3 regions of the Tuberibacillus sp. Marseille-P3662 genome follow, and region 1 is predicted to be linked to each of the others. Evidence: riboswitches for the same ligand, from Rfam matches in the RefSeq annotation. Region 1 holds a riboswitch; each other region holds the start of a gene.
The links. Region 1 has a riboswitch for lysine ahead of B9Y89_RS10495 (aspartate kinase). Riboswitches for the same ligand answer to the same signal wherever they lie in the genome.

Region 2: another riboswitch for lysine. It lies ahead of dapA (4-hydroxy-tetrahydrodipicolinate synthase); the one in region 1 lies ahead of B9Y89_RS10495 (aspartate kinase).
Region 3: another riboswitch for lysine. It lies ahead of B9Y89_RS15905 (Na+/H+ antiporter NhaC family protein); the one in region 1 lies ahead of B9Y89_RS10495 (aspartate kinase).

The regions. Positions count from the first base shown of each region.
Region 1 covers NZ_FXBS01000006.1:407,136-411,636, reverse strand. Annotated here, with positions in the region: gene B9Y89_RS10505 (succinate dehydrogenase cytochrome b558 subunit) at 1-590, opposite strand, end outside; gene B9Y89_RS10500 (DUF2507 domain-containing protein) at 794-1,237, shown strand; gene B9Y89_RS10495 (aspartate kinase) at 1,261-2,499, opposite strand; lysine riboswitch at 2,612-2,789, opposite strand; gene uvrC (excinuclease ABC subunit UvrC) at 2,848-4,501, opposite strand, start outside.
Region 2 covers NZ_FXBS01000006.1:1,600,887-1,605,387, reverse strand. Annotated here, with positions in the region: gene B9Y89_RS16665 (NAD(P)H-quinone oxidoreductase) at 1-475, shown strand, start outside; gene dapA (4-hydroxy-tetrahydrodipicolinate synthase) at 845-1,732, opposite strand; lysine riboswitch at 1,882-2,066, opposite strand; gene B9Y89_RS16650 (DMT family transporter) at 2,251-3,177, opposite strand; gene B9Y89_RS16645 (hypothetical protein) at 3,333-3,788, shown strand; gene B9Y89_RS16640 (FadR/GntR family transcriptional regulator) at 3,994-4,501, shown strand, end outside.
Region 3 covers NZ_FXBS01000006.1:1,437,805-1,442,305, forward strand. Annotated here, with positions in the region: gene B9Y89_RS15900 (AbrB/MazE/SpoVT family DNA-binding domain-containing protein) at 1-218, opposite strand, end outside; gene B9Y89_RS15905 (Na+/H+ antiporter NhaC family protein) at 426-2,030, opposite strand; lysine riboswitch at 2,168-2,355, opposite strand; gene B9Y89_RS19665 (PTS sugar transporter subunit IIA) at 2,493-2,948, opposite strand; gene B9Y89_RS15910 (PTS fructose transporter subunit IIC) at 2,969-4,387, opposite strand; gene B9Y89_RS15915 (BglG family transcription antiterminator) at 4,414-4,501, opposite strand, start outside.

The sequences.
Region 1 (4,501 bases):
GCTCGTAATCCAACAATGGATAATAAAACAAAAATAATGATGGTCACATATGTAGTTATTTTTTGCGACTTTGGTGTGACAACAACGCCCCATGTAACGAGGAATGACCATAATCCGTTGGAAAAGTGAAAGACAGTTGCTAAAACACCAACGACATAAAACACAATCATAAATGGATTGTCAAGAATATCCTGCATCATCTCAAAATTAAGTGAATCACCTAGCGCATGAGCAATTCTTGTCTCCCAGATGTGCCAAGCAAGAAAAATCACTAGGAACAGGCCTGTCCAACGTTGTATGAAGAACAACCAGTTGCGGAAATAACCATAATTATTCAAGTTTGTTTTTGCCTGGAAAGCAATATAAATTCCATAAATGGCATGAAACAAAATTGGCAGGTAAATGATAACGATTTCCAAGAAAATCAAATAAGGTAATTCTTCCATAAAACGTGATGCTTCATTAAATGCCTCAGGTCCCCTAACCGCAAAGTAGTTGACTGTAAGGTGTACGATTAGAAATATCCCGATCGGAATAACTCCCAATAAGGAGTGTATTCGACGATTAACAAAATCCCTTCTTTGAGCCATTATAATTCCCCCTTCTTTCACAATTTCCGCATTTGGAAGGTACCATATACGCTAGATTTAAAAATTATCATATGTAACATTTTATATTGTACTCCTGTATAAATTTCCAGTCAAGATAGCGCAAATCTTCTTTGTGAAAATTCATTATGGCTCCATAGAATATAAAAAGGTATAATGGAATCCGAAAAGGAGTCGATGAGATCGTGGATTCACCTGATAATCAACACCAGCCGCTCACAGTACCAGCATTAGGCTACGAGTTTTTGCGAAGTGAACTTATCCCTGATTTACTCGGAAATGATACTAATGAAATTCTATACTGGGCCGGACGAAAACTTGCCAGCCGACACCCAGTGAAATCAATTGAAGAACTCCCTTCGTTGTTTAGCGATCTGGCTTTCGGGACTTTGGTTCTACAAAAACAAAACAAAAACGAGGCCACCTATGAATTGGCTTCCGAACTTATACAAAAACGGATAGAATTCTATAACAATGTAAGTTTTGCCCTTGAAGCGGGTTTTTTAGCTCAACAGTTTCAAGAACATAAGCAATGTATAACTGAATGCCATTACGATTTTAACAAAGGGAAGATTCCCAAGGTTTTATTACAAATCAAATGGGATTCCAAGGATACCGTAATTAAGTAGAGCGGATGATTCATAATCCGCTCTTATTTTATGACGGCCTCTGCTGTATTTTCAGATAATTGGAATGTCTCATGCAAAATATTCAAGGATTCTTGTAGATATTGTGCATCAACAACCGTAGATATCTTAATATCGGACGTACTGACCATTTTCACGGGAACCTGATTTTCAGACAATGCACTAAACATTTGCGCAGCCACACCAGGATTTGAAACCATGCCTGATCCCACAATAGAAACTTTAACAAGTCCGGATTCTACATCTATTTTTTGATACTGGATGGCATCAACCTTGTTTTCAAGAGCAGCAAACGCGATTTCCAATTCTTCTGTATTGATAGTAAATGATAGGGCTCCTTTAGCTTCGTCACCTGCATTTTGAATAATAATATCCACATCAATCCCTTGATTGGCCAACGTCGTAAAGACTTCAGATAACGCAGTGTAACCAGCTGGTAAACCTATAATCGTCAATTTGGTAACATCTTTTTGAAACGCCAAACCGCGAACACTTGGTGCCTTTTCCATCATGATCCTCTCCTTAATCATTGTTCCCTCTTCCTCGCTAAAACTTGAGCGCACCATCAAAGGGACCTGAAATGTTTTGGCATTTTCAACTGACCTCGGATGCAAAACGCCGGCACCTAAATTAGCCAGCTCTAGCATTTCATCGTAAGTGATTTCATCTAATTTCGTAGCTTGATCAACATACCTAGGATCTGTTGTAAAGACGCCCGGCACATCGGTGCAAATATCACAACGATCCGCTTGAATGGCGGCTGCAACCGCAACGGCCGTCGTATCTGATCCCCCTCTACCCAATGTCGTAATTTGCCCGTCACTTGTCATCCCTTGGAATCCAGCAACAATAACAACTTTACCTTCATCAAGGTGATGTTCAATGGCATCCGCTCGTATATCTTCAATGCGTGCATTTCCATGCATCGCTTCAGTCGTGATCCCTGCTTGCCAACCTGTTAATGAAATTGCAGAATAGCCCATATCTCGTAAACACATTGATAATAAGGCGATCGTTTGTTGCTCACCCGTCGATAGCAACATATCCATTTCACGCTTATCAGGTTGTTGTGTGATTTGGTCAGCCATTTCCACAAGATTGTCCGTTGTTTTCCCCATCGCTGACACAACGGTTACTACGCGGTCTCCCGCTTCGATAAGCTGGACAATCCGCTGAGCAACGTGTCTGATCTTATCCACGCTCCCCACCGAAGTGCCCCCAAATTTCATGACTGTCGTCGACATGCCAAAACCTCTTTTCACTTTGTTAATGATAAGTCAATCTAGAATCGTCATCCTAATAAAACAACGGTGAAGAATTATCTTCACCGTTGTTATGACTGTTTCCATAACAGACAGGAAAGATAGTTCTCCACACTATGTGTGACAGCCCTGTACTTCTTTAGCACAAGGCCAGCTTAGATGAGTGATCCGAGCACGTCATCGGCTTCGGCAAACAACCCTTTCACTGCTGGTCATCGGAACTTGGGTTTCCTAAAACAGCTACTGATGAAGTTTGCGCCTCTACCTTTGTTGATATCAACTATTAAATTATGAGAATTATAACAAAAGACCATCTCTGACACAAGGCTACTAATCATTTTCTGAAAAATATTTCTGTAAACCTTCAGCCGTATTTTTTGGCAATCCCGCATGGATTAATTCCTGAAGTGATGCTTCCTTCATTTTTTTAACAGAGCCAAATGTTTTTAATAACGTCTGTTTTCGCTTAGGACCGATTCCCGGGACATCATCAAGAATGGACTTTGACATACTTTGATCTCTGATTTGACGGTGAAAAGAAATAGCAAACCTGTGGACTTCATCTTGAATCCGTTGTAATAAATAAAAAGCCTGCCCGTTTCTAGGAAGTTTAACTATTTCAGGCGGATCCCCTAATAGAAGATCAGACGTTTTGTGCTTGTCATCCTTGACCAAACCGCACACCAATATTGTAAGACCAAGTTCATTCTTTAAAACATCTTGAGCTGCCGACAATTGCCCTTTACCACCATCCACTAAAATCATGTCAGGTAGTGCGGCATTCTCTTTAAGCAACCTTGAATAGCGCCGTCTGATGACTTCTTTCATTGTCGCATAATCATCGGGACCTTCCACGGTCTTAATTTTATATTTTCTATAAAGTTTCTTATTCGGCTTACCATCCTCAAAGACGACCATGGCGGAGACTGGGTTAACACCTTGAATATTAGAATTATCGAAGGTTTCAATCCTTCTAGGTGCAGGAATATTTAAATAATCTCCTAATTGTTCTACCGCGTGGATTGTCCGTTCTTGTTCTTTTTCAATCAAGGCGAATTTTTCATCCAAAGCAATTTTGGCATTTTGCTCAGCCAAATCGACGAGTTCTTTTTTGCGGCCTTTTTGCGGCTGGTGGACTCTGACTTCTAACATTTGTTCCAGCCCAGCTGCATCAATATTGGCTGGTACAAGAATTTCTTTCGGTTTAAGATGATTCTGATGCATATAAAACTGTCCGATAAAAGTCATTAGGTCTTCCTCAGGCGTTTGGTAAAACGGGAAAGTCGACACATCTCTTTCAATTAACTTACCCTGACGAACAAAAAAGACTTGAACACACATCCAACCTTTGTCATAAGCATAACTGAAAACATCACGATCCTGATAATCTTTAAACATCATTTTTTGCTTTTCCATCACGGTCTCTATATGTTGAATTTGATCTCGGAGCTCTTTAGCTCGCTCAAAATTCAAGTTCGTAGAAGCATCTTCCATCTTCTTATATAAATCTTTTTTTATATCTTGATGGCCTCCATTTAAGAACCGAATGATATCTTGAGTCATATCCTCGTACGTTTCTTTAGGAACATCAAACACACAAGGAGCCATACATTGCCCAATATGGTAATACAAACATACACGATCAGGCAGCGTCCGGCACTTACGCAACGGATATAACCGATCCAAAAGTTTCTTCGTTTGCTGCGCCGCGGTCACATTAGGATAAGGGCCAAAGTAACGACCGCTATTTTTTTTAACGTTTCGAGTGATGATTAACCGTGGATGACGTTCATTAGTCAATTTTATATATGGATAACTTTTGTCATCCTTTAAGAGAACATTATATTTCGGCTCGTGTTCTTTAATTAAATTCATTTCGAGTATAAGAGCTTCAATATTTGATGACGTCACAATGTATTCAAAGTCAACGATGTCACTAACGAGCCTCTGCGTTTTTGTATCATGGCTACCCGTAAAGTAGGAA
Region 2 (4,501 bases), 1.2 Mb from region 1:
TGCAGGAACAGATGAAAAAAGGGATTTTTGTCTATCGCTTGGTGCTGAAACAGCGATTGATTATAAAGCAGGACCGTTTGAATCAAAGGTGAAAGAGGCAACCCATGGAACAGGTGTTAATCTCATTCTTGATTTCATTGGTGCTCCGTACTGGGAACAAAATATCCGGTCACTTGGCGTTGACGGAAGGTTGGTTTTGATCGGTGTCATGGGCGGTGCCAAAGTTAGCGATGTCGATTTAAGTCAATTGCTTTTTAAAAGAATCCAAGTGATTGGAACCGCTCTTCGATCGAGAACAGTTGAACAAAAGATTGATCTCACCCGACGCTTTTCTGAATTTGCATTGCCGCTATTTAATCAAGGTCGTTTGCAGCCTGTGATTGATTCGGTTTGGAGCTGGAAAGAGGTCAACGAAGCCCATCAATACATGGAACAGAACAAGAATGCAGGAAAAATCGTTCTGCAGGTTCAATAAATATCGTTTTGTGAATGGGAGGGAGTCTAATGGCAGTCCAATTTGAAACTCAACAAGATGCTATGATCACGCTTGAAGAGATGACTCATCATGGACAAATGACAATGGTGGTTTTCGTTCGCCATCTTGGTTGACCAGTGTGTCGAGCTTATCTCACGCAGTTGCGTGAGCGCATTGATGAATTTAATGCCCTCGGTGTAGCTGTCTACGTTGTAGCGCCATCCAAAGCGTCCTTGATCAGCCAATTTTTGGATGCCTTTGGACCGTTCCCATTTTAGAACCGACAATCGTATCATTTCATGCACAAAAAAAGCTGGCTCACGGGCCAGCTTTTTTTATAAATCGTGCTGTATAGAATCACTATAATGGTTAACCTGCCACGTTATGGGTAACGAAATGCAACGTGTGCTCAAGTGATTGTTTTTCTTCTTGATCTAATGGCATTAGTGGCAGCCGAACCGATCCAACATCCACACCTGAAAGTTTAAGTGCTTCTTTAACAGGGGCCGGACTTGGTGCCATAAATAGCGACTTCATGATCGGCAGTATGCTCTGGTGGATGGCAGCCGCGTTTTGCGGTTCACCACGCAGATAGCTGCGAACCATTTCCTGCATATCATTGCCGATAACATGTGAAGCCACCGAGATGATACCGTCTCCGCCAATGGCAAGCGTCGGAAGTGTCAGGCTGTCCTCTCCGCTATATAGAGTGAATGAGGCATCGGTCTCATGAATAATCTTAGTCATTTGATCAAGATCGCCGCTAGCCTCTTTAACGGAGACAATATTGTTAATCTGCGATAGGCGGATGATTGTCTCAGCGGTCATGCCGACAGCACTCCGACCAGGAATGTTATAGAGCATCACCGGCAGCGTTGTGGCTTCAGCAACGGTTTTAAAATGCTGGAACATACCTTCTTGAGACGGTTTGTTGTAATAGGGTGTGACGAGCATAATGCCGTCAACCCCGATGGTTTCAGCCTGCTTCGTCAGCTCTATAGAAGCTTGAGTGTTGTTAGAACCTGTACCAGCAATCACTGGAATACGTTTCTTCACCGTTTTCATGACGAACTGTAATAAAGAAAGTTTTTCTTCTTTCGAGAGCGTTGGCGATTCGCCGGTGGTGCCAGCGACAACCAGCGCATCTGTCCCATTGGCAATTAAATGGTTGATCAGATTTTCAGTTTTTCCGTAATCGATGTTGCCATCTTGGTCAAAAGGTGTGACCATGGCAGTTAGAACGTTACCAAAATTCATTCTTGCCACCTCTATTCATGGATTCGGGTACTACTCACACAGACTTGGGGGGACGGTAAGTATGAATAGAGGGTATCTCATCATAACTTAAAACCACAAAAAACACCAACGAGGGCCGTTGGTGCATCATCGTCAATTCCCGTTATGATGCGTGAGATAGCCCTCCATATAGCCAGAATCGCTATATGACAGCTCTGCATTTGTTCAACGCAAAACCAGTGCAACAGAATGATGAGTATCTGCTCACTTCGGCAAATCCCCCTTTCGGCAACCGTCAACAGAGCTCATTCTCCTCAGGAAGCTTACTGATGGTCTTTGCACCTCTATCCTCACTTCAACTTTATATTGAAGTAAAGCGAATATAATTATAATTACAATATACCAAACATTGAGGCTGAATGCAATGCAATAGTTGTTTTAAACTAATGGAATGATTTTTGTGGAGAATAACATGGTTGGAAGAGGAATTGGCCTGGTCAAGAGGTGCCTGCCATATTTTCTTCAGGCACCTTTACTTTTTAGTGATGATTAATTTTCTTTGCGTTGATTTCTTCAAAATGTCTCCGGTGTTCAATAACGCCAGTTCCGAGAATGACGCCTGCCATGATAAAAATGAACCCAAAAATTTGACCAAAGTGAATGATTTCTCCTAAAAATACGTAGGAGCCAATGAGTGAGAAGAACGGGACAAGATTATTGAAAATCGCTGTTTCCCCAGCGCCAAGATGTTGAATCGCGTTATTAAACAGCATGTGACCAAGCCCAGTAGCTAGAACAGCAGAACCTAGAAAAATCAGCCAAATCCATCCAGGCGCTGTACCGAACGTCTCGAGTCCTGCTGGCTCAATTTGTCTGCCAACGAGAAAGAGGAGGATCGATCCGCTTACGAGCATTATGCCAGTAATAAGACGAGCGTCCAGTGTTTGTGTGACCTTCTTAATAAAAACGAAACTTGTGGCCTGAGACAAAACAGCTAAAAGAACGAATAGATCGCCTAGTGACGCACTCCCAATTCCCCCGCTGCCATTAAGGACGACAAAGGCGACGCCCACAAACCCCAGAACAATACCAAGCAAGCGTAAAGGGGTGAGCCGATCACCGAGAAACAACATAGCAAATATAGAGGTTGTTAACGGTACTAATCCTAAAATCAGCCCGCCATTAGATGCGGTTGTTTGTGAGAGGCCAGTCGCCAAAAGAGAATGATGGGCGAATACACCCGTTAAGGCAATCAATGCAATATATCCAGTTTCTTTTTTGTTCAATTTTCTGAACTCGTTTTTCGCGAGAAGGACACCCAAAACGACGATTCCGGCAGTTAAGATTCGAAACGCCTGTATAGTTATTGGTGAAAAATAATCAACCAAAACTTTAATGGCGATCACGTTAAAGCCCCAAACCATCATCAAACATAGTAACAGACCGTAAATCAATCCCTTGTTCACAAAACCCCTCGCTTTCGAAACAATATCAATTAGATTATTTTACCATAGATAATGGACTTACCCTAAACAAAAATTTATATTACATTTTTTTGAAGACCACGTGAGAGTATGGGTAATCTGTGGAATGGGAATTGTATTCACAAAGGAGTAAAATTATGATCGGATTAATCATCGCAACACTTGTCTTTAACTTCATTGCATTTAAAACAAATAAACGATTATCATCCATTCAAATTGCTCATATTTGGGTTTTTACAATTGCACTTCAACAAAGTTTTGATATTTATGTTGATGTTAAATACCATGGCTACTGGTACTTCTCAAATGGGGTTGACTGGAGGGCAATTCCTGCACACTTAGCACTGCTACCGCCTGTTAATATGATGATAATCAATGGGTTTCCTTTTAACAGCTCGGTGTTAAAAAAAGTGCGTTACTTAATCCTTTGGGAAATTGCGTTGCTCACTTATGAAAGTATCACGCTGTTACCAAGTCCCTGGGGGTACTTTCATTACGGTTGGTGGAACATGTGGCATTCGGTTTTTGTTAACCCTATACTTCTCATCATATTATTACTATATTATAAATGGATCAGCCGGGCGTGCTCTTGAACCAATACTGTGCGAATGAGGGGATATTGTGGATACAGCGGTAAACAGCAACAACGGCTTCAAATTCCTTTTATGAATCTCATCACTTCAAATCTTTTTGGGGATTTAGGAAAAGTTATTAAAAACACCGATGCTTTTATTTATTGCCGCTCTAGGGTTGCTTCGCTAAAATAGGGGTAGTATGTAACAAATAGGGGTGGAACGATTGGTATATAAGCAAATTCGGACCCGAAAGATCTACGAGGAAGTCGCAGATGAACTATTAGATATGATAAAAAGAGGCGATTTATCACCAGGTGCCAAACTTGATTCTGTTGAGCAGCTTGCGGAAAATTTCAATGTTGGCCGCTCGGCAATCCGTGAAGCTTTAAGTGCGCTGCGGGCGATGGGCATTTTAAAGATGCATCAAGGCGAAGGGACGTATATTCGTGAATTTGATCCAAAAACCTTGTCATCATCCGTTTTAACAGCTGTGCTGATGAATAAAAAGGATGTCAAAGATTTGCTGCAAGTAAGAAAGATCCTTGAAAAAGGAAGTGTGTCATTAGCGGCTGAACATGCTACAGAAGCCGATCTGAAGCCCATTTTTGCAGCATTAGAAGCGATGAAACACGCGAACGGTGATGAAGAACTTGGTGAAAAAGCGGATTTGGACTTTCATATGGCCATCGTAAGGGCCTCAGAGAACCGGTTTTTAGTTGACCTTATGGATA
Region 3 (4,501 bases), 1.0 Mb from region 1:
GCCACTTTACCATCTGCAACGGTGAAATTATCAGAGGTTACTTCGCCCGTGACCTGGCAAGCCATGGCAGGGTGGTATTTTTTCAAAATAACTTTTTCCCCATCAATAAAAATCTCCAGCGGATCTTTGGTGTCAATGTCTAACATGGAGCGCAATTCTTTCGGAATGACAATTCGCCCTAGTTCGTCCACTTTACGTACAATACCTGTCGATTTCACCTCTATCAATCTCCTTGTGAAAAAATTATTTCTATTTTTAACAAAATAATACCATAGTCACCAGCTTAAAGTCTAGGAAAATAATACAAACAATGCTAATCATCACAGTTTTCGGAACACAATCAACAATTTTGACGGAATGGATCTAATAATGACGAAAAAATAACCGGCCTTCATGTTAACGTAAAGACCGGATTTTTATTCGTTTTAAGTTTGATCGGGTTCATGCCCGCCATAAGTGCCTTTCAAATACCAGACAACCCCGATGAATAGGACGATCGATACAATGAAACCGATCGTTGCACTTCCCGTAAAACCAAGGACGAGATAGCCGATCACACTGATAATGCCAGCAACAATCGCGTAAGGTAATTGTGTTAAGACATGATCAATATGATTACAGCCTGCCCCTGTCGACGACAAAATCGTCGTATCAGAAATCGGTGAACAATGATCACCTAATACGGAACCTGAAAGAACAGCAGCAAGCATCGGTAACATATAAGTCACGTCAATCGTGGCTGCAATTTGTCCTGCAATGGGCAGCATTAGACCAAATGTGCCCCATGATGTCCCTGTTGAGAACGCCATGAAAGCCGAAAGAATAAATAACAACGCCGGCAAGAAACCAATGGGAAGGTTCAAGTCATGGACGAGTCCAGCAAGATATTGACCCGTTTGTAGTTCGCTAATGATCGTGTTAATCGTCCAAGCTGTGATTAAAATATAAATGGCTGGTAGCATTGATTGAATGCCACTTTTAACACCCATCCAGAACATTCTAAAGGAATATCCTTTTGGTAAAAATAAGATGACCGTTACAATAAGGCCAAAAAGGCCACCATAAATAAGTGACTTGGCCACAGCAGTATTTTCGAAAATACTAAGCACATTCACAGAATCACCAGCAGCAGCAACAACTTGATAGCCGGTATAGATCATGGCACCGACTGTACCGATGACAAGGGCAACGATGGGCCAGATGAGGTCACCTATATTTCCTTTATCGCTTTCCGGCAAGTCGGATTGTTGTCCGGGAACATGGCGATCATCACCAAGCACGTCTCCACTTGTCATGGCTTTATCTTCCAATTTCCTCATCTTTCCAAAGCTAATATTCAACCAAGCCGTGGCAATCACAAGCAAAATAGCGAGCACCGCATATAGATTCATGGGAATGATATATAAGAAACCAGTAAAGGCACTGTAATCGGTCACCTGATGCGCCGTGAGCACAGTTCCGATTAACCCAATGATGTAAGCCCCCCAACTCGACACCGGGGAAATAACACAAACGGGCGCAGCCGTCGAATCGAGAAAATAGGCCAATTTCGCACGAGACATTCGGTGACGATCTGTCAAGGGACGACTCACTTGGCCAACAGCGAGTGAATTAAAATAATCATCAATAAAAACGATAATACCTAATACCACTGTTAATAGTTGTGCGCCCTTCCGTGTCTTCACTCGTTTAATTGCCCAATCACCAAAGGCTCTTGTTCCCCCGGCCATCGAAATCAAGGCCGTCATAATGCCTAATATGACTAAAAATAGCAGAATAAAAATATTCCAAGTGTTAAAATGCCAATTGGATTCATTCGAAGTAACAAAAATGTCACGGACCGTATTAAAGATTTTTGCCAGACCACCGGGAACATTAAATTGATTTAACATCATCGCCCCGACAACAATACCGACACCTAAGGACAAAATGACGCGACGAGTTAGAATCACCATTAGAATTGCTAATAGTGGCGGAATCAACGAATAAACGGTATTGGCATATTCGATATCCCCCAGGAATTGAAACATGATATGTCCCCTCCTTTATCATATGTTTTTCTCCATTTTAACGCACAATCATCCATGATCTCTCTTTTTTAAACCATAAAAAAAGACAATGATAGACGAGAACACCTATCATTGCCTGATATATCGGTTGCTCCCATCTGAACGTAAGTGCTCCACCTAGGGACAAAACTCCCCCAGCCGTGACAGCGCCGCACTTTTTCAGGTACGACTCCAGCTTAGAAGATGACGACGCTTCCCAAGCTTCGGCGAAATCCCCTTTCCATAACGATCAACGGTGGTCAACCTTCCGTCATGTACTGATGATTTTCGCACCCCAAACCTATCAGATGTTTGATACAATACTTTATTATATGATTGTGACAAACTGTATTATATTAAAACATTAAATCATATGCAATGTTTTTTTATTTTATAATTATATTTTAATCCCGGCAGCGCATTGTTCCTAGGATTAACACCTGATTAACCAATTTCCTCCACTAACTTGAGCACAGCTTCTTTTGACTTCACGTTTTTCAATGATTCACGAAATTCACCGTCCATAAGTTTGCGAGAAAGCTGCTGTAAAATTTTCAAATGCTCGTCTCCAGCATTTTCCGACGGAACAGCGATCATGAAAATGAGATGTGCATCAGTTCCATCCATGCTGTTCCAATCAACACCTTGTTGATGTAAACCAAAGGCAACACGCGGGCTTTCAACAGCCGCTGATTTGCCATGCGGAATCGCGATGCTGAAACCGATGCCGGTACTGCTTTCTTGTTCACGATCATATAAAGCCTGCTTAAATGCTTCCTTTTGAGATAAATGACCCGCCTCAGCAAGCATGTCCACCATTTCATCCATGACGGCATCTTGAGATTGTCCTTGTAAATCGAGATTAATAATATCTTCTGTCATAAGTGATGTGATTTTCATCAATCATCAATCCTTTCTGATTATGATACTTCTTGTTCAACATTTTTCTTAAGGATGTTGGCTAGTAGTGCTGTAATGATTACACCGACAATGATGGCGACAAAGAACATTAACACGTGGTCAACAGCCTGAAATACGGCGACAATTGGACCGCCATGTGGCACACTATCAGTCACATTACCGACCATGGCCATTGCCCCGGCAACCATCGAACCAACGACAATACTTGGAATCACACGAAATGGATCTCGTGCTGCAAAGGGAATCGCGCCTTCAGTAATACCAACGAGCCCCATCGCTAAAGCGGCTTTACCCGTTTCTTGTTCCTCACCATAATATTTACGATTATTTAGTACGCTGGCAAGTCCCATACCAAGTGGTGGAACCGGTATCGCCGCAGCAACAGCCCCCATGATCATCGGATTACCGGCACCAATCATGGCCGCACCAAACAAGAAGGCAACTTTATTAAAGGGCCCTCCCATATCCACAGCGACCATGCCTCCAAGAATAAGTCCCAGTATGATTTTACTGCTCCCTTGCATGCCGTTTAACCAGGATTCTAAGCCAGACATAATATTAGCAATCGGTGTTCCGAGAACAAAAATAAAAATAATGCCGACTAGAACGGAGGTTAATAACGGTATAATTAAAATCGGCATAATCGGTTGAATCATTTCCGGAACTTTAACCGATTTTATCCATTTAGCTATATAACCAGCTAGGAAACCAGCGATAATACCTCCTAAGAAACCCGCACCTGCTTCACTACCATATAAACCACCATGTGCAGCAATATAACCGCCGACCATACCTGGCGCTAATCCAGGGCGATCGGCAATACTCAATGCGATAAAGCCAGCCAGAATCGGTACCATAAAGCTAAAAGCGGCACTGCCGATGTCATTGATCGCATGCCATATCGAATCTTCGGGAATTTTAAAACCGTTTTCCGTTGGTGTTCCACCGAAACCAATTGATAATGCTATGAGTAGTCCTCCAACCACGACAAATGGAATCATGTAGGAAACCCCATTCATTAGATGACGGTAAATGGGATTTTGTTTTCTTTCCTTTGTAGTTTCAGCAGTGGACGTCGATGGTTCACCTTCATCTTTGGCATCACCATATACATCAACATCACCGTTTTCGAAAGCCTGTACTAGTTCCTTCGGCCGGCGGATACCATCGGAAACGGCGACTTCGATTAACTTTTTGCCTTCAAACCTTTGCTTATCAATTTGTTTATCTGCCGCTATAATAATCCCATCGGCTTCACGAATGTCCTCTTCAGTCAACTCGTTTTCGGAACCAATAGACCCTTGTGTCTCGACTTTCATGTCTACATCAAGTTCTTCTGCGGCTTTTTGTAAGTTTTCCGCCGCCATATAAGTATGGGCAATCCCATTAGGACATGATGTAATCCCTAACAGTTTCATTGGTGTCCCCCCTTAACATACTAAGATTAAGATTTAAATTGTTTCAGAACCGCATTCGGGTCCGTTTGTGTCTTTAGTGTTTCAAGCAATGGCAGATCGTCTTCCAGCGCTGCC